Regions from separate parts of the Embleya sp. NPDC008237 genome, predicted to be linked through region 1. Evidence: riboswitches for the same ligand, from Rfam matches in the RefSeq annotation. Region 1 holds a riboswitch; each other region holds the start of a gene.
What was found. A riboswitch is a leader RNA that binds a small molecule or an ion and turns the genes downstream of it on or off. The one in region 1 is predicted to bind cyclic di-AMP.
Positions count from the first base shown of each region.

Region 2: another riboswitch for cyclic di-AMP. It lies ahead of ACFZBU_RS44090 (transglycosylase family protein); the one in region 1 lies ahead of ACFZBU_RS24005 (NlpC/P60 family protein).
Region 3: another riboswitch for cyclic di-AMP. It lies ahead of ACFZBU_RS36885 (transglycosylase family protein); the one in region 1 lies ahead of ACFZBU_RS24005 (NlpC/P60 family protein).

Region 1 covers NZ_JBIBGL010000009.1:174,481-185,069, reverse strand. The annotation lists gene ACFZBU_RS24025 (amino acid adenylation domain-containing protein) at 1-413, opposite strand, end outside; gene ACFZBU_RS24020 (ROK family protein) at 1,011-2,249, opposite strand; gene ACFZBU_RS24015 (APC family permease) at 2,474-4,036, shown strand; gene ACFZBU_RS24010 (ROK family protein) at 4,033-5,064, shown strand; gene ACFZBU_RS24005 (NlpC/P60 family protein) at 5,629-6,609, opposite strand; cyclic di-AMP (ydaO/yuaA leader) riboswitch at 6,616-6,810, opposite strand; gene ACFZBU_RS24000 (LLM class F420-dependent oxidoreductase) at 7,261-8,226, opposite strand; gene ACFZBU_RS23995 (TMEM165/GDT1 family protein) at 8,423-9,007, opposite strand; gene ACFZBU_RS23990 (TetR/AcrR family transcriptional regulator) at 9,269-9,817, opposite strand; gene ACFZBU_RS23985 (multidrug efflux SMR transporter) at 9,814-10,134, opposite strand; gene ACFZBU_RS23980 (uridine kinase) at 10,313-10,589, shown strand, end outside.
Region 2 covers NZ_JBIBGL010000028.1:71,373-81,961, forward strand. The annotation lists gene ACFZBU_RS44065 (PucR family transcriptional regulator) at 1-1,172, shown strand, start outside; gene ACFZBU_RS44070 (SDR family NAD(P)-dependent oxidoreductase) at 1,282-2,067, opposite strand; gene ACFZBU_RS44075 (Tm-1-like ATP-binding domain-containing protein) at 2,225-3,469, shown strand; gene ACFZBU_RS44080 (phosphoenolpyruvate hydrolase family protein) at 3,471-4,295, shown strand; gene ACFZBU_RS44085 (EthD family reductase) at 4,389-4,724, shown strand; cyclic di-AMP (ydaO/yuaA leader) riboswitch at 4,919-5,110, shown strand; gene ACFZBU_RS44090 (transglycosylase family protein) at 5,111-5,854, shown strand; gene ACFZBU_RS44095 (DUF6421 family protein) at 6,411-7,799, shown strand; gene ACFZBU_RS44100 (SDR family NAD(P)-dependent oxidoreductase) at 7,921-8,622, shown strand; gene ACFZBU_RS44105 (threonine aldolase family protein) at 8,604-9,671, shown strand; gene ACFZBU_RS44110 (carotenoid oxygenase family protein) at 9,975-10,589, shown strand, end outside.
Region 3 covers NZ_JBIBGL010000018.1:48,665-59,253, forward strand. The annotation lists gene ACFZBU_RS36855 (SCO6880 family protein) at 1-1,076, opposite strand, end outside; gene ACFZBU_RS36860 (hypothetical protein) at 1,076-2,389, opposite strand; gene ACFZBU_RS36865 (hypothetical protein) at 2,379-3,185, opposite strand; gene ACFZBU_RS36870 (hypothetical protein) at 3,502-3,822, opposite strand; gene ACFZBU_RS36875 (NlpC/P60 family protein) at 4,058-5,206, shown strand; gene ACFZBU_RS36880 (PIG-L family deacetylase) at 5,360-7,393, shown strand; gene ACFZBU_RS36885 (transglycosylase family protein) at 7,632-8,966, opposite strand; cyclic di-AMP (ydaO/yuaA leader) riboswitch at 8,971-9,192, opposite strand; gene galE (UDP-glucose 4-epimerase GalE) at 9,617-10,585, opposite strand.

The DNA of each region.
Region 1 (10,589 bases):
ACCCGCGCCGGTGCCTCCGCGCCCTGTCCGCTCAGGTCGAGGGTCTCGATCGGGACCGGGCCGGGGGGTTGCACCACCGCGGTCGGCCGGCCCTCGTCGTCGGGAAAGCGAGTACGCAGCGCGTCGTGCCGGGCGATGACGCCATCGAACGCGGCGCGCAGCGCATCCGCTCGGAGCGGGCCGCGCAGGCGCAGCAGCCAGGGGATGTTGTACGCGGCGTCGCCGGGCTCGAACCGGTCGAGGAACCAGAGCCGTTCCTGACCGAAGGACAACACCCCCGAACGTTCCCCGGGGGCGCGGTCGTGGTCGGATCCGGAGCCGCCGGCCGCCGCCGACCCGGTTCGCCCGGCGCCGTCGGCCGGGTCGAATCGTGCCCCGGACCGGGTGTGGGAAAGCGTTCGTTCGTCGTCCATGTCGACCCCCTCGCCGGCATCGCCCGAGGGACGCGACGCAGCGACCGAACGGCCCCGCCGTCATCCCGTTCCCGGGATCCGACCCGGTGCCGCAGGTCGATTCCCGGCACGGCGGCGCGTCGGGCAACCTGCCGTCGCCCGATCGAATGTCCGCCCCCGTGGCGTGCGTCGGCCACGCTAGGAGTGCCATCGACACAGTGTCAATGGTCTATACCAAACCGAATATTGGTCCAGACCTTGAATCAAGCGGAACCCGCCCGACCGGCCCCGGAGACCAACCGGGTGTTCATTGCCCGGGTCGGGTGCGCCGGCCGGAAAACACCCTCGTCCGCGCGTTGCGCACCCGAATTCGACCCCGGCGAGGGTCCCGGTGGGTGCCCGGCCGCGCCGGTGGCAGGCACATCGTCCGCGATGCCGGCGGGCGGCGCGCCCGGGTCGCCGGCACGTTCGGGTTGCTCGGGCGGCTCGGGCCGCCCGGGTCGCCAAGGTCGCCCGGGTGTCGGCACCGTCGCCCGGGCTGCTCCGGGCGCCCGGATCGCCCGAGCCGCTCTCGTGAGCGGAGGGATCAGCCCGCGCCGACCCGGGGCCGAGCCCGACTCACCCCTGAGCCATCGTGTGGTGGGCGAAGACCCGCTCCCGGGCCGTGGACACCGCCGTGGCGACCGCGCCCGACAGGACCGCCTCCTCGCCCAGACTGCTCGCCGCCACCCGGGGCCGCAGCGGGGTCAACTCGTGCAGCGCGGCGGTCATCGGGCCCATCAGCAGGTCGGCGTTCGCGCCGATGCCGCCGCCCAGCACCACGAGTTCGGGATCGAGCACCGCGGTGACCGCGGCCACCACGTGCGCCAGCCGCTGTGCCTCGTGCCGCACCGCGCCGGCGGCCGGCTCCACCCCGCGCCGCGCCGCGTCGAAGACGCCCTTGGCGGTGAGCGGACCGGTCATGCCCAGCGCCCGGGCACCACGCACCACGGCGTCGGCCGAGACCGCGTCCTCCAGCATGCCGCGGCGCGGTACCGGCGCGCTCGCCCCGTGCCCGACGCGGTCCGAGGGCCGCGGCGACAGCGGCAGGAAGCCGATCTCACCGGCGGCGCCCGAGGCTCCGGGGAACAGCCGCCCATCGGCGACGATGCCCATGCCCAGGCCGGTCCCGACGGTGACGTAGACGAACAGCGGACAGCCCACGCCCGCCCCGCTGTGGTATTCGCCCAGCGCCGCGAGGTTGGCGTCGTTGACGATGTCCACGGTGGTGCCCAGCGCGCTCTCCATCCGCCCGCGCAACCCCGGTCGGCCCCACCCGGGCAGGTTGACCGCGTAGCGGATCCGGTCGGCCGCGCGGTCGTACACGCCCGGACAGCCGATCACCGTGTGCACCACCGCGGTCGGCGCCAGGCCCGCGTCGGCCACCACGGTCTGCGCCAGGTCGGTGGCGGTGGCCAGCATCGTCGCCGAGGTGCGGGCCCGGTTGTGCCGGTCCTGGCGGGCCAGCAGTCGGCCGTCCAGGTCGGCGACGGCGACCCGGATCCAGGACCGTCCGACGTCGATACCCACGACATAGCCCGCGGTCGGATCCGGTTCGTACAGCAGCGCGGCCCGACCGCGCGCGCCGGTCTCCAGGCCCACCGCACGGACCAGCCCGGCGCGTTCCAGCGCCTCCAGCGCGGTGGACACGGTGGGCTTGGACAGGCCGGTGTCACGGGCGAGTTGGGCCCGCGAGATGGGTGCCGCGGCGCGTACCCGGTCGAGGAGCACGCGCTCGTTGATGCTGCGCAGCACGCCCCGGTTCCAGTGCGCCACGGGGGGCGGGTCGTTTTCCGGTGGGATCCCACCTGCGGTCATCGGTTCTCCGTCAGTGGTGTCGAGGTGCTCGCGCCACTGTAACGGCCATGGAAGGGCAAAGATGTGGACCGGATCCGGGCTCACCCTTGACGGGGATTAGTTAAGGAATTTTACTTTACAAACCGGCCGCGCCATGAGCCGGGCCGCACCACGAAATCCCTTTTCCCGCAACCCCGTTCCGACTCCCGGTGTCCCCCGGGCGTCCCCTGTTCTGGAGGTTCACGGTGAGCGCCGGCCCAAGAGCGACCACGCCGGACGGCGGATTCGTCCGCCGGATCGGCCTGTTCCAGGCGACCGCGATCAACATGAGTCAGATGTGCGGCATCGGTCCGTTCGTCACCATCCCGCTGATGGTGGGCACCTTCGGCGGCCCGCAGGCCATCCTCGGCTTCCTCGCCGGTGCGCTGCTCGCCCTCGCCGACGGGCTGATCTGGGCCGAACTCGGCGCGGCCATGCCCGGTGCCGGCGGCACGTACATCTACCTGCGCGAGGCGTTCCAGTACCGCACCGGCCGGCTGATGCCGTTCCTGTTCGTCTGGACCGCGATCCTGTTCATCCCGCTGATCATGTCCACCGGCGTGCTGGGCATGGTGCAGTACCTGCAATACCTGTGGCCCTCGATGTCGCAGACCGAGGGCGACCTCGTCGGCGTCGGCATCGTGCTCCTGGTGGTCCTGCTGCTGTGGCGCAAGATCGAGTCGATCGGCCTGTTGAGCAGCGTCATGTGGGTGGTCATGCTGATCAGCGTCGGCGCGGTGATCATCGCGTGCTACACCAACTTCGACGCGGACCTGGCCTTCACCTACCCCGACGGCGCGTTCGACCTGGGCGCCACCGGCTTCTGGCTCGCCTTCGTCGGAGGCCTCAACATCGGCATCTACGACTACCTCGGCTACAACACCACCGCCTACCTCGGCGCCGAGATCAAGAGCCCCGGCCGGGTGTTGCCGCGTTCGATCGTCTACTCCATCGTCGGCATCATGGCGATCTACCTGATCATGCAGATCGGCGTGCTCGGGGTCACCGACACCGACACCATCTCCGGCTCCTCCTCCATTGGTTCGCTGGTCCTGGAGAAGGCGTGGGGCAAGGGCGCGGCCCAGACGGTGACCGTACTGATCCTGATCACCGCCTTCGCATCCGTGTTCGCCGGCCTGCTCGGCGGCTCGCGCGTGCCCTACGACGCGGCACGCGACCGGGTGTTCTTCAAACAGTTCGCCCGACTGCACCCGCGACACCGCTTCCCGACCGTGGGCCTGCTCACCATGGGCGCGGTCACCGCGGCCGGCTTCCTGATCGGCAACCACACCGACTTCAACACGATCATCGTGCTGCTCACCGCGGTGATGGTGATCGTGCAGGCGGTCTCCCAGGTCGCCGCACTGATCGTGCTGCGCCGCCGGCAACCGGGCCTGGACCGGCCGTACCGAATGTGGCTGTACCCGGTGCCGGCGCTGGTCTCGCTGGTCGGTTGGATCGCGATCTTCTGCTACGCCGACAAGAACTCGCCCGGACGCCACCCGATCGAGTGGGCACTGGCGTGGGTGGCACTGGGCTGCGCCGCGTTCCTGGTGTGGGCCAAGGTGGAGCGGACCTGGCCGTTCGGCCCACGCGAGATCAGCGAGGAGTACCTGAACCGGTCCGGCCCGGGATCCGGTTCGGGTTCCGACTCGGACTCGCGCTCCGACTCGGGCTCGAACTCCGGTGCGGGCAAAGCCGGTTCGGGCGGCGCGGGTTCGGGCGGCGCGGGTTCGGGTGCGGTCGGCAATGTCGCGGAGCCCGCATGACGGCGCTCCACCGAGGCCGGGCCCCCGGTACTCCCGACTCCGCGCCCGCGCCGGAGCAGGTCTTCGCCTGCTCCGGCGCGGGCGCGGGCGAGGCCTTCGTCTGCGGCATCGACTTCGGCGGCACCAAGATCGCGCTGGCCACCGCGCGTCCCGACGGCACGATATTGGCGCGCGACCGGCTGATCACCGACGCCCGCGAGGGAGCGGTCCAGGCGGTGCGACGCGCGGTTGCGGCGACCCGCGCACTGGTCGCGCACACCGCCGCGACCGCCGGCGGCCACTGCGCGGCCGTCGGCGCGGTCAGCCCGGGCATCGTGCTGCCCGACCGGATCCTGCTCGCGCCCAACGTGCCCGGCTGGCAGGACCTGGCCTTGGCCGCGACGTTGTGCGAGGGGCTGGGCCTGGACCCCGAACGGGTGGCCGTCGGCAACGACGGCAAGGCCGCCGCACTCGCCGAATCCCGCTGGGGCGCACTGCGGGGCGCGGACCCGGCGATCCTGCTCACGGCCGGCACCGGGATCGCCGCCGCGATCGTGCTGGGCGGGCGCGTCCTGGCCGGCGCGCACGGGGCGGCGGGCGAAATCGGCTACCTGCTGCGTGGTCGCGCCGACACCGGCTTCGGCGCGGGACGCGCACCCCTGGAGGAGTACGCCTCCGGCATCGGACTGGGCACGCGAGGCAGCGAACTGCTCGGCCGCGAGGTGGACGCCGCCGCGCTGTTCGCCGACCCGGACCCGCGGGTGCGCGCGCTGGTCGACGAGGCGTTGGACGAACTGGCCGTGCACGTGGCCAACTTGGCGATCACGCTGGACGCGGAGCGGATCGCGGTCACGGGCGGCCTGATGCGCTCCGCTTCGCGGGTGCTGGCCGCGCTTCGGGCGCGGGTGCGGGTGGGGGTGCCGTTTCCGCCCACGGTGGTGCGGGCGCGGTTCCTGCAGGATGCGGCGCTTCGGGGGGCTCTCTCGCTGGCTGCGGAACTGTTGCCTCGCCTCCCGGGCGCGTGGGCCTCGAACGCGGGCCGCGCTTGAACGCCTCGGCCTCATACGCACGTTGGGCCGGGCTGGGTTCGCCTCATGCGCCGGCGGGGCTGGTTGGCCTCAAACGCCGGCCGGGCTGGGTTCGCCTCATGCGCCGGCGGGGCTGAGTGGCCTCAAACGCCGGCCGGGCTGGGTTCGCCTCAAGCGCCGGCGAGGCTGGTTGGCCTCAAGCGCCGGCCGGGCTGGGTTCGCCTCAAGCACCGGCGGGGCTGAGTGGCCTCAAACGCCGGCCGGGCTGGGTTCGCCTCAAGCACCGGCGAGGCTGAGTGGCCTCAAGCGCCGGCGGGGCTGGGTGGGTTCGTGTGGGTTGGTGGTTGGGAACGGACCTGGTGGTCGTTGTGTTTGTCCGGTCGTCGACGAGTGCGCGACTTGGTTGGTGGCTGCTTCGGGTTCGGGACTCGCGGTGCTTGTGTGATGGGGCTTGAGGTTGCGCGGACCTGGCGGGGGATGTGGGGGCGGCGCCGTGCTCTCCGACCGTCGTCGGGGGGCACGGCGCCGGAAGGGCGTCCCACTGTGCGGTTGTGCTACTGCGGCCGACGGTTGTCGGCGGGGTGATCAGACCGGGCGGGTGGCGCCGGCGATCGGCATGGTGCTGATCGAGGCGATCTCGACCGGCTTGCGCGGGTTGGCGGCGTGCACCATCTTGCCGTCGCCGATGTAGATGCCGACGTGGCTGATGCCCGAGTAGAAGAACACCAGGTCGCCGGGCTGCAGGTTGGCGACCGACACGTGCGGGTCGGCGGCGAACTGGTCGTTGGTCACGCGCGGCAGCGAGATGCCCGCGGACTTGTAGGCAGCCTGGACCAGGCCCGAGCAGTCGTACGCGTTCGGGCCGGTGGCGCCGTACACGTAGGGCTTGCCGATCTGCGCCTTGGCGAAGGCCACGGCCTGGGCGGCCTTGCTGCTCGACGCGGTGGACGAGCCGCCGGTCGGCGCCTGGTTGCCCTTCGAGCCGCCGGTGGCGGGCTTGGCGGGGGCCTTGGCGGCGGGCTTGACCGACACCCCGGCCGACGGCTTGCTCGTCGGCTTGGTGGTGGTCTTGCCGGGGGTGACGGTGGTCTTCGGCTGCACCTTGATGCTCGGCTGGGCCGGAGCGGCCTTGGACAGCACGGGCGCGGCGCCGGTCAGCCGGAGGGTCTGGCCGATCTGGATCAGGTCCGGGCCGGACACGAGCACGTCGCGGTTGAGCTCGTACAGGCTCTGCCAGCCGCCGGTGACCTGGTTGGCCCGGGCGAGCCCGAACAGCGTGTCGCCGGCCTTGACCACGTAGCCGGCCTTGTCGGCGGGGACGGCGGTTTCCTGCGCGGCGGGCGCGGCCTGGACCGGAGCGCTCTCGACCGCGGCGGTCGGAGTCGCCGACAGGACGGCGGAGGCGCCGGAGGTGGGCTGCTCGGAGGTGGAGGGGGCTTGTGCCTGAGCCGTACCGGCAGTGGCGACCGGGATTACGACACCCATGCCGGCGATGCCCACCGCCGCGACGAAGCGGCGGACGTTGGCGGGGCGAGCGGCGCGGTGGCGAGCGTTTGCGGACAGCATGAAATGGGGTCCTCTCCTGTCGCCTACGAGGTGAGCTGTCGGATTCGGACTGGAGCAGCCCGGTCGCGCAACACGCGACTTCACCCCTAGCCGTCACCGGAACGATCCCGGCCACGGCGATCCACCTGGTTCCCCCGCTCCCGTCGGATTCTTCGATGTAGACCTCCCGCTGCCGGCGACGGGATTCGGCGTACCGGCGACAGGGTTCACCCGAAAGGTGAATCGGCGAGAAAGGTAGGCAATGCCGATGCCGGATCACAACCGAAACGCCGACTTTGCCTCCGGCGTAAAGGCGGAATAAAGGCGACATCTCACCCGGACTCGGCGCGGCGCACCGGTGATGACGAGGGGATATCTCGGAGAGTGGCGTGATCGTCCGGTCACGGAAAATAGTCGAAACTCATGCCGGGGCGCGGGAAATGAATTACCACGCGAAGTCGGCTTAGTAATTTATGTCCGTTTTATCCATGCGGCCTACATCACATTTCGGACGGTTCGATCGAAGGGACATGCCGGACATGCCGGCGATCGAACGATCCACCCAACCCCACCCGCCCCACCCCACGCGCACGTCCGCCGATCGCCGAAACCACGGAGCGGGGGCGCCGACCTCGCGCCCCCGCTCCGTCCCGCTTCCGCAGTCCCAACCCGTCACAACTCCCGCAGTGCCGCCAAGAGCTTGTCCTGAGCCCAGTCCAGGAAGGCGTGCTGCGTCTCGCCGCCGATCTGGACGAGCGCGACCTCGGTGAACCCCGCCTCCACGTACGGGCGCACCGCGTCGACGAAGGCGCCCACGTCGTCGCCGCACGGAATCGACTCGGCCACGTCCTCCGGCCGGACGAACTGCGTGGCGCCCGCGAAGCCGGCGGTGCCCGGAAGCTCGGAGTTGACCTTCCACCCGCCCCCGAACCAGCGGAACTGCTCGTGCGCCCGCGCGATCGCGGCGTCCCGGTCGGGGTCGTAGCTCACCGGCAGCTGGCCCACCCGGGGCTTGCCCGCGCCGCCGTGCCGATCGAATTCGGCCAACAACTCACCCTTGGGCTCGGTCGCGATGACCAGGTCGGCCAGTTGCCCGGCCAGTGCGCAGCTCTGCGCGCCGGAGACCGCGATGCCGATCGGCGGCGGTCGATCCGGCAGGTCCCACAACTTGGCGGACTCGACGTCGAAGTGTGTGCCGTGATGATCGACATAGCCGCCCGCGAACAGGGCCCGGATGATCTGCACCGCCTCGCCGAGCATCTCCTGCCGTACGTCCGCCGCCGGCCACCCGCCACCGATCACGTGCTCGTTCAGGTTCTCGCCGGAGCCGAGTCCCAGCCGGAAGCGCCCGTCCGACAACAACTGCACGGTGGCGGCCTTCTGCGCCACCACCGCCGGGTGGTACCGCATCGTCGGACACGTCACGTACGTCATCAACGGAATCCGCGACGTGGCCTGGGCCGCCGCGCCCAGCACGCTCCAGGCGTACGGCGCGTGGCCCTGCGCATCCAGCCATGGGAAGTAGTGGTCCGAGGTCACCGAGAAGTCGAAGCCGACCCGCTCCGCGTGCACCACGTGCTCGACGAGATCCTTGGGTCCGGCCTGTTCGGTCATCATCGTGTAGCCGATTTTCACCATGGGACGCGGGTGCCCGAGCGGCACGGCGGAAAACCGCCCTTGCGGCTCCCGCCTCCGCGACGCCCGTCCCCGCGACGCCCGCGGCTCCGGCACTCGCCGGGCACCGGCCGAGCATCCGACGAGCACCGGACGAGCACCGGACGAGCACCGGACGAGCAGCCGGCGGGCATCCGCCGCCCGGGCCGCCCGGGTCAGGTCAGCCCGTGAACACCTCGACCACCGACCAGATCGCCAGCCCGAGCATGCACACGCCGCCGATCCGCTGCACCGTCCGGAGGGGGACCCGCTTGGCGATGAATCGCCCCGCCAGCAGGGCCAGTGCGGAGACCGACATCAGCGCCGCGGCCGAGCCGATCGCGGTGGACCAGGTGCCGTTGGTGGCCGCCAGGTTGGCGGTGGTGATCTGGGTCAGATCGCCCCATTCGCTGATGAACACGGCCGTGAACGCGGTCGAGAAGACCGGCCAAAAACCGGTCACGGTCTTGCCCGCGGTGTCCTCGTCGTCGTCGCCGGCCCCGCCGCGCAGCAGCATGAAGGCGCCGAAGCCGAACAGCGCGGCGGAGACGAGTTCGACGATCCAGCCGGGGAGCAGGCCCAGCAGTCCGCCCGCGCCGACGGCGATGGCGACGTGCACGACGAACGCGGTCGAGGTGCCGAACCAGACGAACAGCGGCCGCATGCGGGTGCCCATGGCCAGCGATGCGAACATCGTCTTGTCCGGGAGTTCGGCGAGGAAGATGAGCCCGAAGGCGGTCAGGATCGCCAGAGGGTCGAGGTGCATCCGGGTGGCTTTCTGCGAGAGCCGGGCCTCCGGGTCTTCACGAAGGCGCCGCTCGGCGACCGGAGGACCACTCGGCCCGGCACGACGGGTGCACCCGCGAAGAACGCGGATGCGTCGATACCTGGCCGAAGGTCTCGCCCGCCCGCATCGAGCACGGGCCCGGCCACCGGGAGTCCGAGGACTCCAGCATGTCGACGACCGGTTCGCGGGGCTACTCCCCTTCGCTGTCGCCGACCCTACCGCACCGCGCCCCCCGCCCGGCTACGGCGCGGCCGCCCCCAGGACCCTGTCCAGCGACCAGCGCAGCTGCTCCTCGTCCAGGGCCGTGTCCAGCGTGAGCACCTGCAACATCGTGCCGTCCAGGACCGCCAGCGCCGCTGCCGCCGCCCGCCGCCCGACCCGGCCGGCGAGGAAGTCGCCGACCCCCTCGACCCACGCCACCGCGAAACCGCGCAGTTGCGGGCTGCGGGCCGCCGCCAGGTACAACTCGTACTCGACCAGCGCGCGCGAACGGTCCGCGAGGTATTCGGCGGTGAGCGCCGTGAGCACCCCCGGCAGGTCCTCGGCGTCGTGGGCCCGCCGCACCCACTCCTCCAGCAGCGCCACCGTCTCCGCCGACGCGTGCGCGAGCGCCGCGCCGACCAGGTCGTCGAGCGTCGCGAAGTAGTACGTGGTCGCCCCCAGCGGGACGCCGGCCCGGGACGCGACCAGGCGATGCGTCGTGTTGCCCACGCCCACCTCGGCGATCACCTCGCACGCACCACGCAGGATCCGCAGCCGCCGCCCCTCGGGATCGCGGGTCCCGCTCAATGCGCACCGCCCAGGTTCAGCACCACCACGCCGGCGATCACCAGCGCCATCCCGAACGCCTTGAGCAGCGTCACCGGCTCGTTCAGGAAGACCGCCCCCACCAGCGCGATCGCCACGGTCCCGAGCCCGGACCAGATCGCGTACGCCGTGCCCACCTGCAACTGTCGCAACGACAGCGTCAACAGGTAGAAGGCCCCCGCATATCCGGCCAGACACGTCACGGTCGGCCACAGTCGGGTGAACCCGTCGGTGCTCTTGAGCAGGCTGGTCGCGATCACCTCGCACGAGATCGCCAGCCCCAGGAACAGCCAGGCCACAGGCCTCTCCCTCCGAGTGGTGAAGACGTAGTGGTACAGATGTACAAGTACAAATGTACTGGTGCAGGATTCGGAGGTGTCCAGGGCGGTGTGGTCGGCGGCCGGACGACGACGTGCGCCCGGTGTCGCGGCCCGCCGCGCGGGGCGTTCGGGAAGGCTCGGTGGGTAGGCTGCGTCGGTGTCCATCGAACGGCCGGATCCGCCCTGGGACGCGACGGCCGCTCGACTCGCCGCGCGTGCCGTCGTGCTGCCGCCGTCGGTCGGCGGCACCCGGCTGGTGGCGGTGGACGGCATCGGTGGCTCGGGCAAGACCACGCTCGCCGATGCGCTCGCCGTACGGCTCGGGGGTGCGCCCGTGGTGCGTCTGGACGACTTCGCCCGACCCGGGGACTTCTTCGGCTGGTTGCCGCGACTGCGCGCTCAACTGCTCGAACCGCTCGCCCGGGGGCAGGCGA
Region 2 (10,589 bases), on a different contig from region 1:
GCGGGGCGGGCCTGGACGGGGTGCTCGGGCTGATCGCGGCCGACATCGACATCCACTGCTGGGTGCTCTCGCTGACCGGGCGCCAGGTCGCGGCCGGTGGGCCCGACCTGGCACCGGGGCTGCGGGTCGGGATGGCCCGCGCGCACTTCGCCGCGCGTGCGCGCAAGGCCCGGGTGCCCTCTCGCCATCGGATCGACGGGCGCGCGTTCTCGCTGCTCCCGGTGCCCGAGGCGGGCGGCTCGGACGCCCCGGACACCTGGGGCGACTGGTTCCTCGTGGTCGAGGACGACGTCACCGACCGGCCGGACCGGCACCAGGCCCTGCTGGGCGAACTGGTCCGCCTGGTGTCGGTGGGCCGGGACCGGGTCGAGGACCGGCGCCGACGCACCCGGCGGTTGTCCGAGGACGTGCTGAACCTGCTCGCGGCCGGCGCCGACCCGGCCGAGGTGGCCGCGCGGCTGCGAGTCGCGGAACCGGACGACGCGGGCCGCACACACTGGCAGTTCGCCACCGCGACCATCCCGGACCTGCCCGCGCGCGAGGCCCGCCGGCTGGCCCGGGAGCTCCTGGAGGAGGCGTTGGCGGATCAACCGAGCGCCGCCCTGGTCTCGGAGACCGGGTCGGGCGCGGTGGCGCTGATTCCGGGCGAGGGTCCGCCGGAGGGGGACGGCGCCGAGTCGGACCCCACCACCCGGCTGCTGCGCGAGCTGCTGGCCGCGCCGGCGGGGACCACAGCGGGCGGCGTGCGGTTGCGGATCGGGGTGAGCGCACGGGTGGCCCGCGCGGACGGGTTGCGCGGCGCGTTGGAGGAGGCCTGGCACGCGGGCCGGATCGCGGGCACCCGGCCCGGTCGGGTCGAGGTGGTCGGACACGCCGAACTCGCCTCGCACGTGGCGCTGTTGGCGGCGGTTCCGGAGGACGTGCGGCGGGCGTTCCGCGGCCGGCTGCTGGAGCCGCTGCGTGCGTACGACGCGAGCCACCAGGCCGATCTGGTGGGCACGCTGGGGGCGTTCCTGGACTGCGACGGGTCCTGGACCCGGTGTGCGGCGCGGTTGCACGTACACGTGAACACGCTGCGCTATCGGATCGGCCGGATCGAGGAGTTGACCGGGCGTCGGCTGGCCCGGCTGGAGGACAAGGTGGACTTCTTCCTGGCGCTCAAGCTGCGCTGAGCGCGCGCTCACGGCGGGCGGGGGCGGACCGCCGCGACCGCCACGACGGCCACCGCCGTGACGGCCGCGACCGCCGTGACGGCCGTGAGCCGCCGCGGGCCGCTGCGGGTCAGCCGAAGGACACGCCCGAGGTGACCGGGGTGATCGTGCCGGTGATGGCCCGGGCTCCGGAGGAGGCCAGGAACGCGACCGCGTCCGCGATGTCCTCGGGTCGGGTGATCCGACGCAGCGCCGACGACCTGGTCATCTCGGCGCGCACCTCCGCCTCGGGCACGTCCCGGCGCGCCGCGATGTCGGCGATGTACGCGGCCAGTTTGGCATTTTCGGTGTAGCCCGCGACGACCACGTTGACCCGCACGCCGTCCGGGCCGACCTCCTTGGCCAGCACGCCGGAGGCGACCTCCATCGCGGCCTTGGTCGCGGCGTACGCGCCCAGGTTCACCAGCTTCGCGCGCGGCGCCTCCGAGCTGATCTGCACGATCGACCCGCCGCCGACCGCGCGCATGTACGGCAACGCGGCGCGCGAGACGGCCAGTACGCCGAGCACGTTGATCTCGAAGGCCCGCCGAAACTCCGCCGGATCCAAGTCCTCCAGCCGCCCGGACGGGTTGTAGGTCGCGACGTTGACCACCACGTCCACCCGACCGAGTTCCTCCGCCGCGGTGTCCACCAGCGCCCGGCACGCGGCCTGGTCGGCCAGGTCGGTCGGTACCGCGATCACCCGACGGCCCGTCAGCTCGCGGATCTCGTCCGCGAGTCGGCGCAACGGCTCGGGCCGTCGCGCGGCCAGCGCCAGATCCGCGCCGGTGCGGGCCAGGGCCAGCGCGCAGGCGCGCCCGATGCCGTCGCCCGCTCCGGCGACGATTGCGACCCGTCCGTCCGGTTCCTCCGCCATCGATACCTCCGTGACGTGCCAAAACTTCGGAACTCGTCCCCCGTCCTACCGCACGGTGCTTTCAATCGCCATGATCATCCGGTTGGGTTACTGTGCGCGGCCGTTCGCCGCCGAAGCGTCAACCCGGCAAGCCCTACCGACCCCACCGGAGGCACCGATGCCCACCGTCGTACTGATCGGAACGCTCGACACCAAGGGATCCGAATACGCGTGGTTGGCCTACCGGCTGCGCGCCAGGGGAGCCGAGGTGGTGTTGATGAACGTGGGCGTGCTGGGCGAGTCGCTGGCCCAGGCCGACGTGCAGGCGGCCGACGTCGCGGCGGCGGCCGGCACCGATCTGGCCGACCTGCGCACCCGGGCCGACCGGGGCGCGGCGACCACCGCGATGGCCGAGGGGGCCGCGTCCATCCTGCGCGAGTTGTACGAGCAGGGCCGGGTGGACGGTGTGCTCGCGATGGGCGGCTCGGGCGGGTCGGCGATCGCCTCCTACGCGATGCGCGCGCTGCCGGTGGGCGTGCCCAAGCTGCTGGTCTCCACGATGGCGGCGGGCGACGTGTCGCCGTACGTCGGCGCGGTGGACGTGACGATGATGTACAGCGTCGTGGACATCGCCGGGATCAATCGGCTCTCCGAGCGCATCCTGGGCAACGCGGCGGATGCGATCGCCGGCATGGCGGGCGGTTATGCCGAGGATCGCGCGGCGGTCGCGGGAGTGACCGGCGAGGGGCGTCCGCTGGTCGCCGCGTCGATGTTCGGAGTGACCACTCCGGCGGTGGACGCCGCGCGCGAGCGGCTGACCGAACTCGGCTACGAGGTGCTGGTCTTCCACGCCACCGGGGCAGGCGGCACGTCGATGGAGAATCTGGCCGAGGCGGGCTTCCTGGCCGGGATCCTCGACCTGACCACCACCGAGCTGGCGGACGACCTGGTCGGCGGGGTGCTCAGCGCGGGCCCCGAGCGGCTGACCGCGGCCGGGCGGATGGGGCTGCCACAGGTGGTCAGTGTCGGTGCGCTGGACATGGTCAACTTCGGCCCGCGCGACACCGTGCCCGCGCGGTTCGAGGAGCGCCTGTTGTACGTGCACAACCCGACGGTGACGCTGATGCGCACCACCCCCGCGGAGAACGCCGAACTGGGCCGGCGGATCGCCGCCAAGCTGGTTGCCGCGACCGGTCCCACCGCGCTCTACCTGCCCCTGCACGGGGTCTCGGCGATCGACGTCGAGGGCGCGCCCTTCTACGATTCCGTCGCCGACAAGGCGCTGTTCGACGAGCTGCGGGCCGGGCTCGCGGGCAGCTCCGTCGAGGTGCACGAGGCGGCGACGGACATCAACGATCCGAAGTTCGCCACGGCGGCGGCGGATCGACTGCACGAGATGATCACGAAGGGACGCGTGGACTGAGATGAACGGACGCGAGGCGCGGGGCCGACTGCACAGGACGGTCGAGCAGGGCGGCGTCGTGATCGGCGCGGGCGCGGGCACGGGACTGTCGGCCAAGTGCGCCGAGGCCGGCGGCGTGGACCTGATCATCATCTACAACTCGGGCCGCTACCGGATGGCCGGTCGGGGTTCGCTCGCCGGACTGCTGCCCTACGGCGACGCCAACGCGATCGTGGTCGAGATGGCGGGCGAGGTGCTGCCGGTGGTCCAGGGCACTCCGGTCCTGGCGGGCGTGTGCGGCACCGATCCGTTCCGGATCATGCCGCACTTCCTGGACCAGCTCGCCGCGATGGGCTTCGCGGGTGTGCAGAACTTCCCCACGGTCGGCCTGTTCGACGGCGTCTTCCGGCAGAACCTGGAGGAGACCGGGATGGGCTACGACCTGGAGGTGGAGATGATCCGGCTGGCCGCCGAGCGCGGTCTGCTCACCGCCCCTTACGTCTTCGACCCCGAGCAGGCCCGCGCGATGGCCGCGGCGGGCGCCGACATCCTGGTCCCGCACCTGGGCCTGACCACCAAGGGCAGCATCGGCGCGACCACCGCGGTCACGCTCGACCAGGCGGTGGAGCGGGTGCAGCAGATGCGCGACGCGGCGGCGGAGGTGAACCCCGACGTGCTGGTGCTGTGCCACGGCGGGCCGATCGCCGAACCCGAGGACGCCGCGTACGTGCTGGCCCACACCACCGGCGTGGTGGGCTTCTTCGGCGCCTCCAGCATGGAACGGCTGCCCACCGAGGTGGCCATCACCGACCAGGCGCGGGCGTTCAAGAACATCGCCCTTCGGTAGCGCACCGCGCCGGACCCATCCGGGCACCACACGCCGGACGCACAGGCACCAACGGCAGGAAGCACATCCACCACACGACCGTGAGGAGTCGGCGTGTACAAGCTGACCGTGCTGTATGGCCACCCCGAGGACCCGGCGGCGTTCGACGCCTATTACTGGGAGAAGCACGTGCCGCTCGCCCGCACCATGCCGGGGCTGACCGGCTGGACCATCGGCAAATGCGAACCGGACCCGTCCGGCGCGCAGCCGCCCTATTACCTGGTGGTCGGCCTGTACGCGCCGTCTCGCGCGGGTATCGAGGCGACCCTGGATTCGCCGGAGGGGCGGGCCACGGTCGCCGATGTCGCCAATTTCGCGACCGGCGGTGCGACGTTCCTTTGGGACGAGGAACGGGTAGTCGTACCTGTGGAGCTGCCCGCGACGGAATAGCTCGTCGCTGAAGCACGGGTGACCACGCGGCCGCGCACCGTCGACGCCGGCACCGTGACCTGCAGGGATGGCGACAAATCGGGCAAATCAGTGTTATTCCTCCCTATGGGGGACCTCACAAATCACCCGAAATGTTTGCCAACCCGGCGGAGCGGTGCGTAGCTTCGTGGTTGTTCGCACAAGCGGACTCCCCGGGCGGTACGCCGAATCCTGCCGCCGCCCGAGGGATGCAGTCGATATCGACTGGCGGCAGGAGCGGGGGAACCGAGTAAGTGCCGGCATCGGCCATGTCGATGTCTGGGGTGAAGCCATGCCTGTTCCAGGCGAGGCCGGGCCAATCGTCCGAACCCGACAGCTAACTTCGCAGGCGCCCGACGAGGTAATCAATGACCTTCCGTGCCATCACCGCTCCCGTTCGCTCGCTCTCTCGTGGCCGTCGCGCCGGCATCGCCGTCGCCGCCGGTGCGGGTCTCGTCCTCCCCCTCGTGGGCATGGCGGGCAGCGCGAACGCCGCGTCCTCGTCCACGTGGGACGCGGTCGCCCAGTGTGAGAGCACCGGCAACTGGAGCATCAACACGGGCAACGGCTTCTCCGGCGGTCTGCAGTTCACCCCGAGCACCTGGAACGCGTTCGGCGGCAGCCAGTACGCCTCCAGCGCCGCGCAGGCGACCAAGGACCAGCAGATCGCGGTCGCCGAGCGGGTCCTGGCGAGCCAGGGTCCGGGCGCCTGGCCGGTCTGCTCGCAGAAGGCCGGTCTGGGCAAGGGCGGCAACGCCTCCGCCACAGCCGACTCGTCGACCACCGGCAAGACCAAGAGCAAGGTCGAGCCGAAGGCCGCACCCAAGGCCGAGTCCGTGACCGAGAACGCGCCGAAGACCTCCGACGGCAACGCGCCGAAGGTCCGGGTGCAGCCGAAGCAGGACGCGCCGAAGTCGGCCGCGCCGAAGTCGGCCGCGACCAAGCAGGCGTCGGGCTCCGGCACCTACACCGTCAAGGCCGGTGACACGCTGTCCGAGGTCGCCGCCAAGCTCGGCGTCAAGGGTGGCTACAAGGCCCTGTACGCCGCCAACGCGGGCGTCATCGGGGGCAACCCGAACGTGATCGGCGTGGGCACCCAGCTCGCCATCTGATCCAGCGTCACGACGTAGGCCCCGCCGAGTACTTCGGCGGGGCCTACGCCCGTGTCGCGACCGGGGTCGGGGCGGCGGGGCCGGGGTCGGTCGGCGGGCCGCGGGCATGGTGCCGCGGGCATCGGGCCGCGGGCATCGGGCCGCGGGCATCGGGCCGCGGGCATCGGGCCGCGGGCATCGGGCCGAGACATACGGGATCGCCGGATCGGGCAGTGGGAGTGGAGGCGGATCCGGGGCATCGCCGGGCCGACCGTTCCACCATGCGGAATCAGCATTCCGTTCAGCAGGGCAGGCCATAGGGAACCGGCGGATCGACGGTCGATGGCCACGGGCGTGGCCGGCCGGGCCGGCCGAATCCCGTGTCTTCCGGCAGGTGCGGGTCCTCGATTTCACGGGTGCGCCGATGCGGGCACCGAGAGCCAGGTCTCAATCTCAACTTATTCGGGCAAAACGTACCCACGACGATAAGATTGCGTTCGAAAGGGCCTTGCGGCGTTAAAATCTTTTGACATAGGTTCACCTGACCGTGGTTCCTGCTTTCTCCTGAGAGGGTTCCATGTCGAACATGACCCGCGTAGCCGTCCGTACCGCCGTCGATCACCCGCTGTGGCTCGAACTCAAACGATCCGTCGCCGACCTGCGTCCGTTGCAGGCCAAGGACGGTTCGATCGAGCCATCGGGGCATGCGTCCGCCCGGGCGCTGGTCGCCGAGATCACCTCGTCGATCACCGGGCTCGCTCCGCTGTTCCCGCACGACGAGGCGTACCTCGACGCGGTCGTGGCCGATTTTCGGCGTTGGTCCGCGGAGGACTTCGGCCGTCCCGACTTCCTCGACTCGCTCGTCGCGTTCCGCCCGGAACAGGATCGGCGCGACGGCCTGGAGCACCTCGTGGTGTTCCCGATGACCACCCAGAACGGCAACCCGACCCGCAATGTCGAGGCCGTGCTGCTGCGCGTGGTGTGGCCCCAGTGGCTGGCCGACCTGGAGGCCGGGCGCTACGACAACGCGATGTTCGTGCCGATCGCGTTCGTCGACTTCACCGACGGCTACGACACCGACTCGGCGGTGCTCTTCCCGGAGACCGTGGCCGTGCGCGAGGTGCCCACGTACACGTGGGGCGGCATCTTCTGCGACCGCGAGGCGGCCCGCTTCCGCCGGGTGGCAACCGCCGCATCGCAGACACTCGGCCTGGAACTTCCGCAGGATGCCGTGGACTTGGTGGAGAGCCAGCAGCTCGCCCAGGACGCGTTCGTGTTGTGGGACCTGATCCACGACCGCAGCCACATGCGCGGTCCCATGCCGTTCGACCCGTTCATGATCAAGCAGCGGATGCCGTTTTGGATGTACGCGCTGGAGGAACTGCGGTGCGACCTGACCGCGTTCCGCGAGGCGGTCACGCTGGCCGCCGAGGGTGTGTCGACCGCGCGCCGGGTGCAGTTCGCGGTCATCTTCGACCGGCTGTTCCGCTTCCCGGTCACCGGAGGTCGGGTGCGCAACTACGACGGCCTGGGCGGGCAACTGCTGTTCGCCTACCTGCACCGCGCGGGTGTGGTCGAGTGGGCGGACAACCGGCTCACCGTGGACTGGGACCGGATCACCGACGCGGTGCTCGGGCTCTACGACGAGGTGGACCGGCTCTACCGCGCGGGTGTGGATCGTTCGAAGGTCGGCCACTGGCTGGCCGGCTACGCGCTGGTCGCCGCGTACGTGCCGCCGCACCCCGGTTCGGTGTGGGCGAAGGGGCCCGGCGCGCTGCCGATGGACGGGCCGCCGAAGGCGCTCGTGGATGCGGTGCTGCCGGACGAGTTCCCGCTGAGCATGTTCTACGAGGCGCTCAACCGGCGACTGCGCGACGTGATCGCCTCGACCAAGGGAATCACCGCGGACAGCCCGGTGCAGGGCCTCGCGGAGGTCCCGACGGAGCGGGCGGTCGCGGCGTCGTGACCGGTACGGCGCGCCCGGCCCCGGCGCGGGTGCGCGCGACGACGTCGCGGGGCCCGCGGAGCGGGCGCGGCGAGTTTCGGCAGGGTGAGGCGAACAGCACGGTGAACGAGGAGTCGGTGTGATGAACGGTCTCGACGGTGCGGTGATCGCGGTCGCGGGCGCGGGTGGGCCGACCGGGCGCGCGGTGCTCGCGCGGCTGGCCCGGGCCGGTGCGCACGTGTACGGCGCGGATGCGGACGCCGGGCGGTTGCAGGAGAGCGTGGACGCCGCGCCCGGTACACACGGCGCGGTGGTCGACCTGCTCGACGCGGCCGCCACCCGCCGGTGGGCGGCGGACGTCGAGCACGAGCACGGGCGCGTGGACGGGCTCGTGCACCTGGTCGGCGGGTGGCGCGGGGGCAAGAAGTTCGGCGACAACTCGCTCGACGACTGGGCCTTCCTGCACGACCTGCTCGTGCGTACCGTGCAACACACCAGCCTGGCCTTCCACGAGGCGCTCGCCCGCAGTCCGCGCGGGCGGTTCGTGTTGATCTCCGCGGCGGCGGCCGGGCAGCCGACCCAGGGCAACGCCGGTTACGCGGCGGCCAAGGCGGCCGCGGAGACCTGGACGCTCGCACTCGCCGACGCGTTCGCCGAGACCGAGGCGGCGGCCACCATCCTGGTGGTCAAGGCGCTCGTCAACGACGCAATGCGGCAGGCTCGACCAAACGCCAAATTCGCCGGCTTCACCGACGTGGTGGACCTGGCCGACGAGATCGCCGGCCTGTGGACCACCGCGGCAATCGACCTGAACGGGAAAAGACTGTGCCTGAACGTCCCCTGACCCCACGTCACGACCCCGACGTGCGCGGCTTCGCCAGCGACAACTACGCGGGCATCCACCCCGAGGTGCTGGCCGCGATCGGCGCGGCCAACGGCGGGCACCAGGTCGCGTACGGCGAGGACGTGTACACCGAGCACCTCACCGACGTCTTCCGTGCGCACTTCGGCGAACGGGCCCAGGTCTTCCCGGTGTTCAACGGCACCGGCGCCAACGTGGTCGGTCTCCAGTCGATGACCGACCGATGGGAGTCGGTGATCTGCGCGGCGTCCGCGCACATCAACGTGGACGAGTGCGGTGCGCCGGAGAAGGTTGCCGGCCTGAAACTGCTCACCGTGCCCACTCCCGACGGCAAGCTCACCCCCGAACTCGTGGACACCCACGCGTGGGGCTGGGGCGACCAGCACCGGGCGCAGCCGCGCGTGGTCTCCTTCGCGGAGAGCACCGAACTGGGCACGGTCTACACGCCGGACGAGATCGCCGCGCTCGTCGCGCACGCGCACGAGCACGGCATGCTCGTGCACCTGGACGGCTCGCGCCTGGCCAATGCGGCCGCGGCGCTGGACGTGCCGCTGCGCGCGCTGAGCACCGACGTCGGCGTGGACGTGTTGTCCTTCGGCGGCACCAAGAGCGGCCTGATGTTCGGCGAGGCCGTCGTGGTGCTCAACCCCGACGCGGCGCGGGGCGTGGGATATCTGCGCAAGGCCGCGATGCAACTGGCCTCGAAGATGCGCTTCGTGTCCGTGCAGTTCGAGGCGCTGCTCGCGGGCGACCTGTGGTTGCGCAACGCGCGGCACACGAACGCGATGGCGACTCTGCTCGCGGAGCGGGTCGCCGACCTCGACGGTGTGACGCTCAGCCGGACGCCGCAGGCGAACGCGGTCTTCGCCGTGTTGCCCGCGGATGTCACCGAGCGCATGCAGAAGCGGTTCCGGTTCTACACGTGGGACGAGTCGATCGGTGAGGTGCGCTGGATGACGGCGTTCGACACCACCGAGGAGGACATCGACGCCTTCGCGACCGCGCTCGCCGAGGAGTTGGGCGCGCGGTAGGCGATCCGCACGGACGATCGGCGGGTCGGGGCTGACAAGCCCCGGCCCGCTTTCCGTCGTCCGGTGGGAACTCGTCCGAGGCCGGCGCCCGGGTCGCGCGGGCCGGGGCCGCTTCCCGCCGGGATGCCGCCCCGGCCCCGGCCGCTTCCCGCCGGGATGGCAGGGCTCACGGGTGCGTCCCCGGGTCGAGCATGCGATCAACGATAGCGAGTATTAGTGTGCATAACGGATGCGACTGATCGTAACTCGATGAGCGGGCGACTGCCCGGATCCGGCCGGCCCTCCGAATGGAGATCCTTGCGCATGAACCTCCGGATGCCGCCCCTGGGCAAGCCCTACCTCGGCGGCCATTTCGCGCCGGTCGCCGACGAGGTCACCGGGTTCGACCTCACGGTGCGGGGCACGCTGCCGGTCGAATTGAACGGTCGGTACGTCCGCAACGGGCACAACCCGAAGCCCGGCGACGTGCCCACCCACTGGTTTCTCGGCAGTGGCATGGTGCACGGGATACGGCTGCGCGCGGGGCGCGCCGAGTGGTACCGCAACCGCTGGGTGCGCACTCCGGCCGCGGACGGTGCGTCGCCGCGTGGCGAGGACGGCGTCGTGGACCCGACCGTGAGCGTCGCCGGCACCCACATCGTCGAGCACGGCGGCCGGTTGCTCGCGCTCCAGGACGCCGACGTCCCGTTCGAGATGACCGCCGAGTTGGAGACGGTCGGTCCGCACGACTTCGCCGGTCGGCTGACCACCGCGATGACCGCGCACCCGAAGAGGGACCCGCTCACCGGCGAGTTGCACTTCTTCGGCCACTCGCCGTTCCCGCCGTTCCTGACCTACTACGTCGCGTCCGCCGCGGGGCGGATCACCCGGGTCGAGGTGATCCCCGGCGCCGGGCCCTCGCTCATGCACGACCTCGGC
Region 3 (10,589 bases), on a different contig from region 1:
TCCTTGATCCACGCGGTGGCGTGGCACCACGGCTCGGCCGAGTCCGACTCGCGGGTCTTGGCCTCCAGGTAGTTCGGGTGTGTCGCGTCCAACTCGGCGGGCCACGCGTAGCGCGCCTGCATGCCCTCGAACGCGTCGATCTGGTGCTCGGGGTCGTACATCGAGTGGATCAGCGAGGCCAGCCGCGCCTCGTTCAACGGCTGCCGGACCCGGATGTCCGCCTCGGTCAATCGGGCGCACACGTCGGTGAGTTCACGGGCCATCACCACGCCGAGGCCCTTGTCGCCCTTGCCCATCACGTTGGCCTCGGCGGCCAGGTCGCGGGTGTAGTGCATGCACGCGATCAGGTAGGCGCGGTGCTGCTCCGACGAGGTGGAGACCATCGACTGGAGTTGCTCGTAGGAGTCCTGCACCCACATCGGCGCCTTGTGGTCGCCGCGCCGGGCGACGTCCTTGGCGTGCGCGTCCGGGTCGGCGGGCAGCGTCCGGGCCAGCACCTGGAGCCGGGTGACGAAGCCGTCGCCGTTGGCCACGTGCTTGAGCAGGGTGCCGAACCGCTCGACCAGTGCCTCCTGGTCCTCCGAGTCGCGCAGCCCCACACCGGGGCCCTCGATCTCGATCGCGGCGGTGACGGTGCGCCGTTCCAGGTGCATCAGCACGGTCAGGTCGTCCGGGCCGAACGGCACGCTGGACCAGGCCACCCGACCGACACCGGGCGGCGCGCCGACCGCGACGCCCTGCCCGGTCAGCTTGGTGCCCGCCTCGGTCACCGCCGACCGGTACGTGGCGCCGCGCTTGAGGGTGCGCTTGTAGGTGCGGTTGATCTCCCACCACTTGTAGAACGTGCGCTTCTTGTACGGCATGTACACGGCGGCGAACGCGAGCAGCGGGAAACCGACCAGGCCGAGGATGCGGAGCACCAGGATCGGCATCAACAGGCCCCACAACAGGGCGAATCCGCCGGCCGCGATGATCAGGAAGATCTCGCCGGGCTCGCGGTTCTTGCCGATGACCGCCGTGGGTTTGGCCTTGCCGATCAGGAAGGTTCGGCGTCGGGCGACCGGTTGCGTAGTCATTACTCTTTACCGTTCCTCGCGTGAGGCGTTGCCGCGGGATTGGCCGGAGGCGGTGGTGCCGGCGTCGGGGCGCCGCCCGAACCTCCGCCCCTGGTGCCATGGGCCGCAATGCCCGACGATACGGCGTTCGCGGTCACCGGGGCAGAGCCGGAACCGGTCGATCCCCGCGAGGCGTGTGCCTGGATGCCCTGCTTCATGTACGTGGCCGGGCCGTTGACCATCGAGGCCGGACCGGCCGACTGCATCGCCTTGCGGCTGCTGTGCAGCGCGGCCATGTCGTCGCCGATGCTGGGCACGAAGCGGTAGATGAGCACGCTGGCGAAGATGGACAGGAACAGGATCGCCAGGCCGGAGAGCACCGAGGAGAACGCGTCGTCCTTGCCGCCGGCGGTGACCGCCGTGGCCAGTCCGAGCACGATCACGATCACCGGCTTGGCCAGCAGCACCGCGATCATGATCCCGGCCCAGCGTCGGACGTGGTGCCACATCGCCTTGTCCACCAGGCCCGAGTACACCGCCGTGCCCAGGATCGCGCCGACGTACAACATCGCCGCCCGGACCAGGAGTTCGACCCACAACACGGCCGCAGCGGCCATCGAGAGCAGCGACACGAAGATGAGCATCACCGGTCCGCCGCCGAGATCGCTCGCGGGATCGAGCGCCTTGGAGAAGCCGCCGAGGAACTTGTTGGTGTCCTGTTGGGTGCCGGTCGCGATGGCCGCGGTGATCGCGTCGGTCATCGAGACGGCCAAATACAGGATCAACGGGGTGAACGCGGACGCGATCACCGCGAGCCACAGGTAGCCGATCGCCTCGCTGATCGCGGTGCCGATCGGGACCCCGCGCACGGCGCGCTTGGCGACGGCCAGTATCCACAGGATCAGGGTCAGGAACGTGGACGCGGCGAACACCACCGCGTACTGGCGCAGGAAGCCGGGGTTGGTGAAGTCCACCTGGGTGGTGTCGTTGACCGCGCCGGCCAGCTTGTCGATGATCCAGGTCGCCGCGTCGGCACAGCCCTTGGCGATCGAGCCGAGCGGGTCGGTGACCGTGCCCAGCGTGCCGGTCCCCGGGGCGCCGGGACCGCCGTTGTTGCAGATGTCCTTCGCCGGGCCGGTGAGCAGGTCGCACTCCGGCTTGCTCGCGGGTGCGGTCGCGCTCGGCGTGCCGGCCGGCGGTGTCGTGGCGCCGGGTGTCGGCTCGGCCCACACGCGCGTGGCACCGAGCACGAGGAGGGCCTGCACCGCGGCCAGTGTCCCGCCGAGGGTCAGGAATCGGTTGCGAGGGCTGCGGCGTTCCCGGTCAGCGTGCATGGCGCAATTCCCCGAACTCCCCGTCGGCCTTGGCGATGTCGTTGGCGCTGGACGGATCCTGTAGTCCGGAGACCGGAGTCGGGCCCTCCTTCTGGCTGAACTCGACCAGCTTCCAATCGCCGTTCACCCAGGACAGCTTCATCGTGGTGGTGTTCCACGCCTCGGCCACCGGCTTGGTGGAACCGGTCCCGGCCATGCCCACCACGCCCACGCTCCAGACCTCCACGGTCGCCGAAGCGGGAGTGAAGGCAACGGATTTGGTGCCCATCGGCACGGCCCGACAAACGAAGGTCTGACCCTTGGGCGGGTTCCCGTCGGGCTGAAGGCCGAAAGTCGCGGTCTGTGCCCGGAATGCCTGGTCGACGCGCGCGAGCAGACCGTCGCGGATCGCCGGATCGGTGATCGTGGTGATGATCGCGGCCCGCGGCTGGGCCCGGAACATCCGGTCCGAGCCGTACGCGACGACGAAGTTGGCCGCGGCCGACTGGGCGCCCTCCGCGGTCTGCGGGTAACCGACCGGCACGCCCGACTCGGTGCGCTCGGGCAACTGCGCGGCGGACAGCGGCGGTCCGCCGGATGCCTCGGCGGCCGTGGAGGTCTGCCCGGCGTCCTTGGCGGTCGAGCCGCCGTCGTCGTCGGAGCGGTTGGCGGCGAACAGCAGGGACACGATGACCACGGCGATCACCACCACGACGCCGATCCCGGACAGTATGGGGTTGCGCCTGGGCTCCGGACTCTCCGGCGAGGAGGTCGGTCTGGGCAGGCGGGTACGCGTGGCGGGTTCCTCGTCGCTCATGGCCTGTCCCCCCTCACCGCGGCAGGCCGGAAGATACGGGCGACCTGCGCGCACAACACAGTCCCCGGGGGCGGAGCGCCGCCGGGTTCGGTTGCAGCCGGAACGATCTTCCCAGACGGGAAGTCATTCCGGTGGCACCGCGCTGTCGTGTGAACACAGGCTCGATTGTCCGGTAAAGGAACCGGAATTGCTGCTCTGCCCCGGATGCGGAATGGGGCATTCCGGTTTCGGGGCGCACGGCGCACCGGAGTGCGCCGCGCCCGGGACAAAACACCACGGGATTCGCCACCTTGGGGACGGCAGGGTGCGAATCGGTCTAGATCGCCATTCCGTACACAATCGTGAACAGCGTCCCGAGCGATCCGATGATGAAGACGCCGGTCAGGCCGGCGATGATGAGGCCCTTGCCCTGCTCCGCGCTGAACGTGTCGCGCATCGCGGTGGCCCCTATGCGCTGTTTCGCCGCGCCCCAGATCGCAATGGCCAGGCAGAGCAGCAGGGCCACGGCCATGATCACCTCGACCATGATCCGGGCTTCGCCGCCCAGCCTTGCGAACGGGCCCCAGTTCGGAGCTATGCCGCCGATGATCGTATTGATGTCGCCGTTGCCGTTGCCGTTGCCTTCGCCAAGAAACACGTTGTTCACCGCCCCCGAGGTCGGGCTTTTGGTTGTCTCCGGTCGCATTCGACTGGAGGAGTGGGTCGTTCGTTTATTGTGCTGTGGGGAAGCCGATCGGGCTACCACCTCGGCAAGTGTGTCTGCTCACTGTGTGTATCACGGGTGATTGCGCTGAGCAATCGTGGCGCGCACAATGTGCTCGGAGTGTCCGTCGCGACCCCGTCCCGGTCGCGGAGAATCGGGGGTGCCTGCGATGCGCAAAGCCTGGGTGGCCGGTGGCATCGCATTCGCGATTCCCTTCGGTCTGGTCGGTCTTCTCACTGTAGGCGTGGGCGCGATGCAATCCGCATCCGGCAGCCAGGGCGGAGTCGGCGGCACGATGTCGCTCGCGCCCGGCACGGTGCCGGCCGCGTACGCGGCGACCATAGACAAGTGGGGCAGGCTCTGCCCGGAGATCTCGCCGGCGCTGCTGGCCGCGCAGCTCTACCAGGAGAGCGGCTTCGACCCGACCGCGTTGAGCAACGTCGGGGCCCAGGGCATCGCCCAGTTCATGCCCACCACGTGGCCCGAGTGGGCCACCGACGGCAACGGCGACGGCAAGTCGAGCCCGTGGGATCCGGCCGACGCGATCCCGGCCGCCGCGCGCTACGACTGCTCGTTGGCCAAATATGTCGCCTCGGTGCCCGGCGACCGGACCAACAACATGCTCGCCGCGTACAACGCGGGCGCGTACCGGGTGATGCAGTACAAGGGCATCCCGCCGTACACCCAGACCCAGGACTACGTGAAGTCGATCCGCTCGCTGGAGCAGAGCTTCGGCGTCGTGCAGACCCCGCTGCAGCCGATGGCGCTCGCGGCGGGCGCGGTCAATTGGGCGCAGACCAAGCTCGGTACCCCGTACCTGTGGGGCGGCGAGGGCACCGCGGCCGACGGCGGTCGGTTCGACTGCTCGGGGCTGACCCAGGCCGCCTACGAAACCGTGGGCATCAAGCTGCCCCGGGTGGCCAACGACCAGTGGAACGCCGGCCGGCATCCCTCGCGTGACCAACTCCTGCCGGGCGACCTGGTGTTCTTCGCCACCGACCTGCGCGACCCGCGCAGCATCCACCATGTCGGGATGTACGTCGGCAACGGCCAGATGATCCACGCGCCCTACACCGGAACGGTGATCAAGTTCGGTCCGATCGACAAGCCGGACTACATCGGCGCGACCCGGGTCACCCCCGAGGGCGCGAAGTCGCTGCCGGACCGCAGCCCCGGTTCGGCGAACAACGACTCCGGCGCGGGCAGTCCGGCCGCCGACCCCGGCCGCACCCCGGCCGGGGGCGGCAAGGTGCCGACCCGACTGCCCGCCGCGGCCGAGCCGCGCACCGCGGGAACGGGCGGCGCGCGGGCGCGCTGACCGCCGCGGCGATCCGGCGCGTGGGCCGGGCGCACCGTGCCGGGCGCACCGTGCCGGGCGCGCCGGGTGCGGGTGTGCCGGGTCCGGGGCGCGGTCGACGACCGGCGATGATGAGGCCGGTTCGCCCGCGACGGCAGAAAGGTCCCAGCCGACATGGCGATGATCCCCGGCACCGGCAGGTTCACCGCGGTGGTCGGTGTCCTGGCGCTCGGCTTCGCGCTCGCGGTGGTGAAGGTCACCGGGCCGTACGGCTCGCCCCCGTATCACGCGCCGACCTCGCCGATCGGGATCGAGACCCTGGCACCGCGGCCCGGCACGACCGGTGCGGTGATGCAGGTGGTCGCGCATCAGGACGACGACCTCTTCTTCATGAACCCCGACGTCGACCGGGCGGTGCGCACCGGCACGGACAGCGTGACGGTCTTCCTCACCGCGGGCGAGGCGGACGGCCGCAACGGCCCCGGCGGGCGCCCGGATCCGCAGGCGTACGCGGCAGCGCGCAACAACGGAGCGCGCGCCGCGTACGCGTTCATGGCCCTCGGCGACCGCGCGGCGCGCTGGGAGCGGCACAGCGTGCGGTTGCGCGACGGCGCGCACGCCGAACTCGACCATCTGGTGGACGCCCCGAACATCAAGCTGGTGTTCCTCAACACGCGCAAGGAGGAGGGCATCGGCGCACGCGGGCGGCTGCGCACGTTGTGGAACGGCAGGGAACGCGAACTCGACACGCTGGCCGCCCGGGACGAGCCGGCCGGCGGACCGTACTCCTACACCCGGGACGGCCTGATCGACTCGCTCGCGGACCTGATGCGGGCCCAGACGCCGACCGTGGTGCGCACGCTCGACCCGGACCCCGATCGACAGCGGCACGACGGGGCACACCCCGCACACTCGGACAACGGCGGCGTCTCCGACCACCAGGACCACACCGCCGCCGCGCAGTTCACCTGGGAGGCGCTGCGCCGGTACAACGCCGCGCGGCCGGCCGCGAGCGCGGCGGCGATCGCCTACCGGGGCTACTACAACGAGCGTTGGCCGCACAATCTCGCGCCGGCGGCCCGCGAGCGCAAGGACGAGATCACCCGGGTGTACGGCTGGACCGACCGGGTGCGGCACTGCCCGGGACGGGTGGACTGCGGCGACCTCAAGGTGCGGGACACCGCCGCTCGGACCAACTGGCCGCAGAGCACCACGTATCGCTTTCCGGACGCCGGTCCCCGGCCGGTGCTCGGGGCGGACGGCCGGTTGACCGCGTGGGCCGTGCTCGGCGGCCGGATCACCCGATGGACTCAGGAGGGCGTCGGCGCCGCGGTCTGGACCCCGGCGCGGTCCATGCCCGGCCCCGGCGACGGCGAACTCGCGCCCGGACCGGCCGCGGTGCGTACGCGGGACGGCCGGATCGCGGTCTTCGCGCTACGGATCGGCGGCGCCCGGCGCTCCGACCGGGACCGGTTCGAGATCGTCACCGCGACCGAGACGACACCCGGCGGCGGATTGGGCCCGTGGCGGGGCCTGGGCAGCCCCGACGACGGTGAACGCGGCCCGGGCACACCGGTGGTCCGGGCCGACGGCGCGGGCGGGCTGCATCTGTTCGTGCGCAATCGGGACAAGGGAATCAGCACCCGCTTCCGACCCGCCGGCAGCGAGGAGTGGTCGAACTGGCAGGACCTGGGCGGCGGCGAGATCGTCGAGGGGCCGAGTGCGGTGACCCGCCCGGACGGCCGGGTGACCGTCTTCGGCACGGCCCGCGAGGGCATCCGGTACTGGGACTTCGTCGGCGACCGGTCCGGCCCGCCCGGCACGATCGCGGCCGAGCGGCCGGTGGGGGCGCCTGCGGCGTGGGTGGGCGCCGACGGCCGGGTCGGTATCGCGCACCGGCGGGCCGGCACGGCGGAGATCGCGAGTGTGGTCGAAGTCGGGCCCGGCGCCTGGACGCCGGGTGATCCGCGCACCGCGGGCGTGGGTCACGAGGCGCTGTACCCGCTGCGCCGGCCGGACGGCACGACGGCCGTCTGCACCCGGGACGCCGAGGGCCGTCCGGTCGTGGTGGGCGCGGCCGGGCCGCCGATCGTGCTCGACGAACACGCGGTCGCGGTCGGTCCCACCGGCGCGACGGACGGCGCCGGACAGCCGGTGGTTCTGTGGCTCGGACCGGACGGGGCGCTGCGCACCGCACGGCTTTCCTGACGATGTTGCGGGCGGCGCCCGGCCGTTCCGACGGGACGCCGTGCGCGGTACGGCCGGCTACGACGGGGGGCTGTGCACCATGCGGCCCACTCGACGGCACGTCGGGCACCTCTCGGCCGTCCCGACGCTACGATCCGGCCCGCCGTGGGCGGCACCCGCGCGGACACCCGCCCGAACATGCGAACGGCGGGCGCTCCCCGAAGGGAACGCCCGCCGGACGGCGCGGGAGAGCGGTGGATCAGACGCTGACGCCGTGGCTGCGCAGCCAGGTCATCGGGTTGACCGCGGAGCCGTAGTTCGGCGTGGTGCGGACCTCGAAGTGCAGGTGCGGGCCGGTCACGTTGCCGGTCGCGCCGGAGAGCGCGATCTTCTGGCCGGTCTGCACCTTCATCCCGGCCTTGACCGAGATCGAGGAAAGGTGCGCGTACTGGGTGTACTTGCCGTCCGCGTGCCGGATGACGACCTCGTTGCCGTACGCGCCGCCCCAGCCGGCCGACACGACGGTGCCCGAGGTGACCGCGCGCACCGTGGTGCCGGTCGAGACCGCGAAGTCCTGGCCGGTGTGGCTGCCGCTGGACCAGCGCGAGCCGCCGGCGCCGAAGCTCGACGTGAGCGTGGCGCCGGAGACCGGGGCGACGTAGGCGCCGGAGGCCTTCTCGGTGCTCGCGGAGGGCTTGGCGTCGCTCTTGGCGGCCTCGGTCTTGACCGAGGTCTTCGGCGCGGCCGGCTTGGTCTCCACCTTCGGCGCGGCCTTGGGGGTCTCCGGCTTCTGCACCTCGACCTTGGGCGCGGCGGCCTCGGTCTTGGCGGTGGTCGGCGCGGCCTTGCCGTCGACCGTGAGCTTTTGGCCCGGGAAGATCAGGTCGGGGTTCTCGCCGACCACGCTCTTGTTGGCCTCGTACAGCTTCGGCCAACCGCCGGGCACGTGCGCGGCGCCGGCGATCTTCGAGAGCGTGTCGCCGGCGACCACGACGTAGGACGACGTGGCGGCGGAGTCCGACGTGGCGACCGGCTCGGTCTTCGGGGTCTCGGTCTTGGGAGCCTCGGCCTTGGGGGCCTCGGACTTGACCTCGATCTTGGGCGCGGCGACCGTCTTCTTCGGGGTCTCGGCCTTGGGAGTCTCGGTCTTGGGCGCCGTCTTCGGCGCGGTCTTGCCGGCCGAGGAGCCGGTGTCGACGTCGGGGGTGGCGCCCCCTCGGGTCAGGCCCGCCTTGACCGAGCACACCGGCCAGGCACCGGGGCCCTGGCTCTTGAGCACCTTCTCGGCTATCGCGATCTGCTGGCCCTTGGTCGCCTTGTCGGCCCGCGCGGCGTACTGCGTGCCGCCGAACTCGTTCCAGGTGCTCTGGGTGAACTGCAGGCCACCGTAGAAGCCGTTGCCGGTGTTGATCTGCCAGTTGCCCGTGCTCTCGCACTGGGCGACCTTGTCCCAGGTGCTCACGGAGGCGGCCTGGGCCGTGCCCGCGCCGATGATCGGCATGGCGACGCCGACTCCGGCGACACCCGCCGCGGCGATCAGACGCGTGGTCCTACTGGTGCTGCGACGGCGATGACGCCCGGTTCCGGACAGCATTGCTGGATCCTCTCCCACGCCTACGAGGTGAGCTGTCGGATTCGGGCCGGAGATCGATAGCCCGGCCACATCCCGAAGGACGTGGCTTCACCCCAAGCCGTTCGCGGCGTCCGATCGTTTCGATCGGGGCCGTTCGCGGCGGTTCACCTGTGGTTCCCCCGCTCCTGTCGTGTGGTGCTCGTCAGCCTCCCGAACGGCCGGCGACAGGATTCGGCGTACCGGCGATCGGGGTCCGTGTGGGATACGGACGGATCGAACGCTAAGCAGGCTCGGACGTAGATCACAAGTCCGTGTCGGATAGAGGTCGAATATCCGATTTGCGGATGAGCGCAATGTAGATGATCCCTTACGGAAAGGACCGCAGTTGGCGTTCCGTGCCGGATCCATCGGATTTGCGTGACAGTGGTTCCCGGTTGCGGTGCATGCAGATGGTCCGGAAACGATCACCTACGTCCCGCTCGTCACATCGGCATCGCGCGTAGCGTCGCGCGGAAACGCCCATGCCCATCGCGGTGCATGCCCGCACCCGCGCCGGGCGTGATTCACCCCACAGGCTATATGCCGCATGTCCGACTTGTCCCAAGCGACTTCACGCCCGCCGACTCGACCCGAGCGGCCCATCGACTCGGCGCCGTGCGCTCCGCCGCCGCTCAGCCGCGCAGCGCCTGCCACCCGGCCCACGTGCTCTGCACCATGTCCGACGTGCCGCGCCGGGCCTTCCAGGCCAGCTCGGTGGTGATCAGGTCGGCGCTCGCGACCACCCGGGCGGGGTCGCCCGCGCGTCGCGGGTGGACCTCCGGCGCGATGTCGCGCAATCCGGTGACCTCGCCGATGAGTTCCACCATCTCGCGCACCGACGTGCCCTCGCCGCGACCCACGTTCAGCACCAGGCGCGCGTCCGGGTCGCTCGCGAGTCGACGGGTGGCGGCCACGTGCGCCTCGGCCAGGTCCAGCACGTGGATGAAGTCGCGCACGCACGTGCCGTCCGGCGTGTCGTAGTCGTCCCCGAAGATCACCGGCGCCTGATCGGCCGTCAACTTCTCCAGGACCATCGGCACGAGGTTGGACACACCCCTGTCCGCGAGTTCCGGCGCGCCCGCGCCCGCGACGTTGAAGTAGCGCAACGAGGCGTACGAGATCCCGTGGGCGCGCGCGGTGGCTCCGATCATCCACTCGCCGACGAGCTTGCTCTCGCCGTACGGGTTGATCGGCGCGCACGGGGTGTCCTCGTCGACGAGCTCGACGTCGGGCATGCCGTACACGGCGGCGCTGGAGGAGAACACGATCCGGGTGACGTCGGCTTCGACCATGGCCGCCAGCAGGGTGCGCAGACCCTCGACGTTCTCCTCGTAGTAGAAGAGGGGGCGCGCGACCGATTCGGGGACCTGCTTCCTGCCCGCGATGTGCACCACGCCGTCCACCGCGTGCGCCCGGAAGACCTCGTCGAGCAGCACCCGATCCAGCACCGAGCCGACCACCAGGGGCACCCCCTCGGGCACCCGCTCGCGCGTGCCCGAGGACAGGTCGTCCACCACGACCACGTCCTCGCCGACCGCGAGCAGCGCCCGCACGACATGCGTCCCGATGTATCCGGCACCGCCGGTGACAAGCCACTTCATGTCC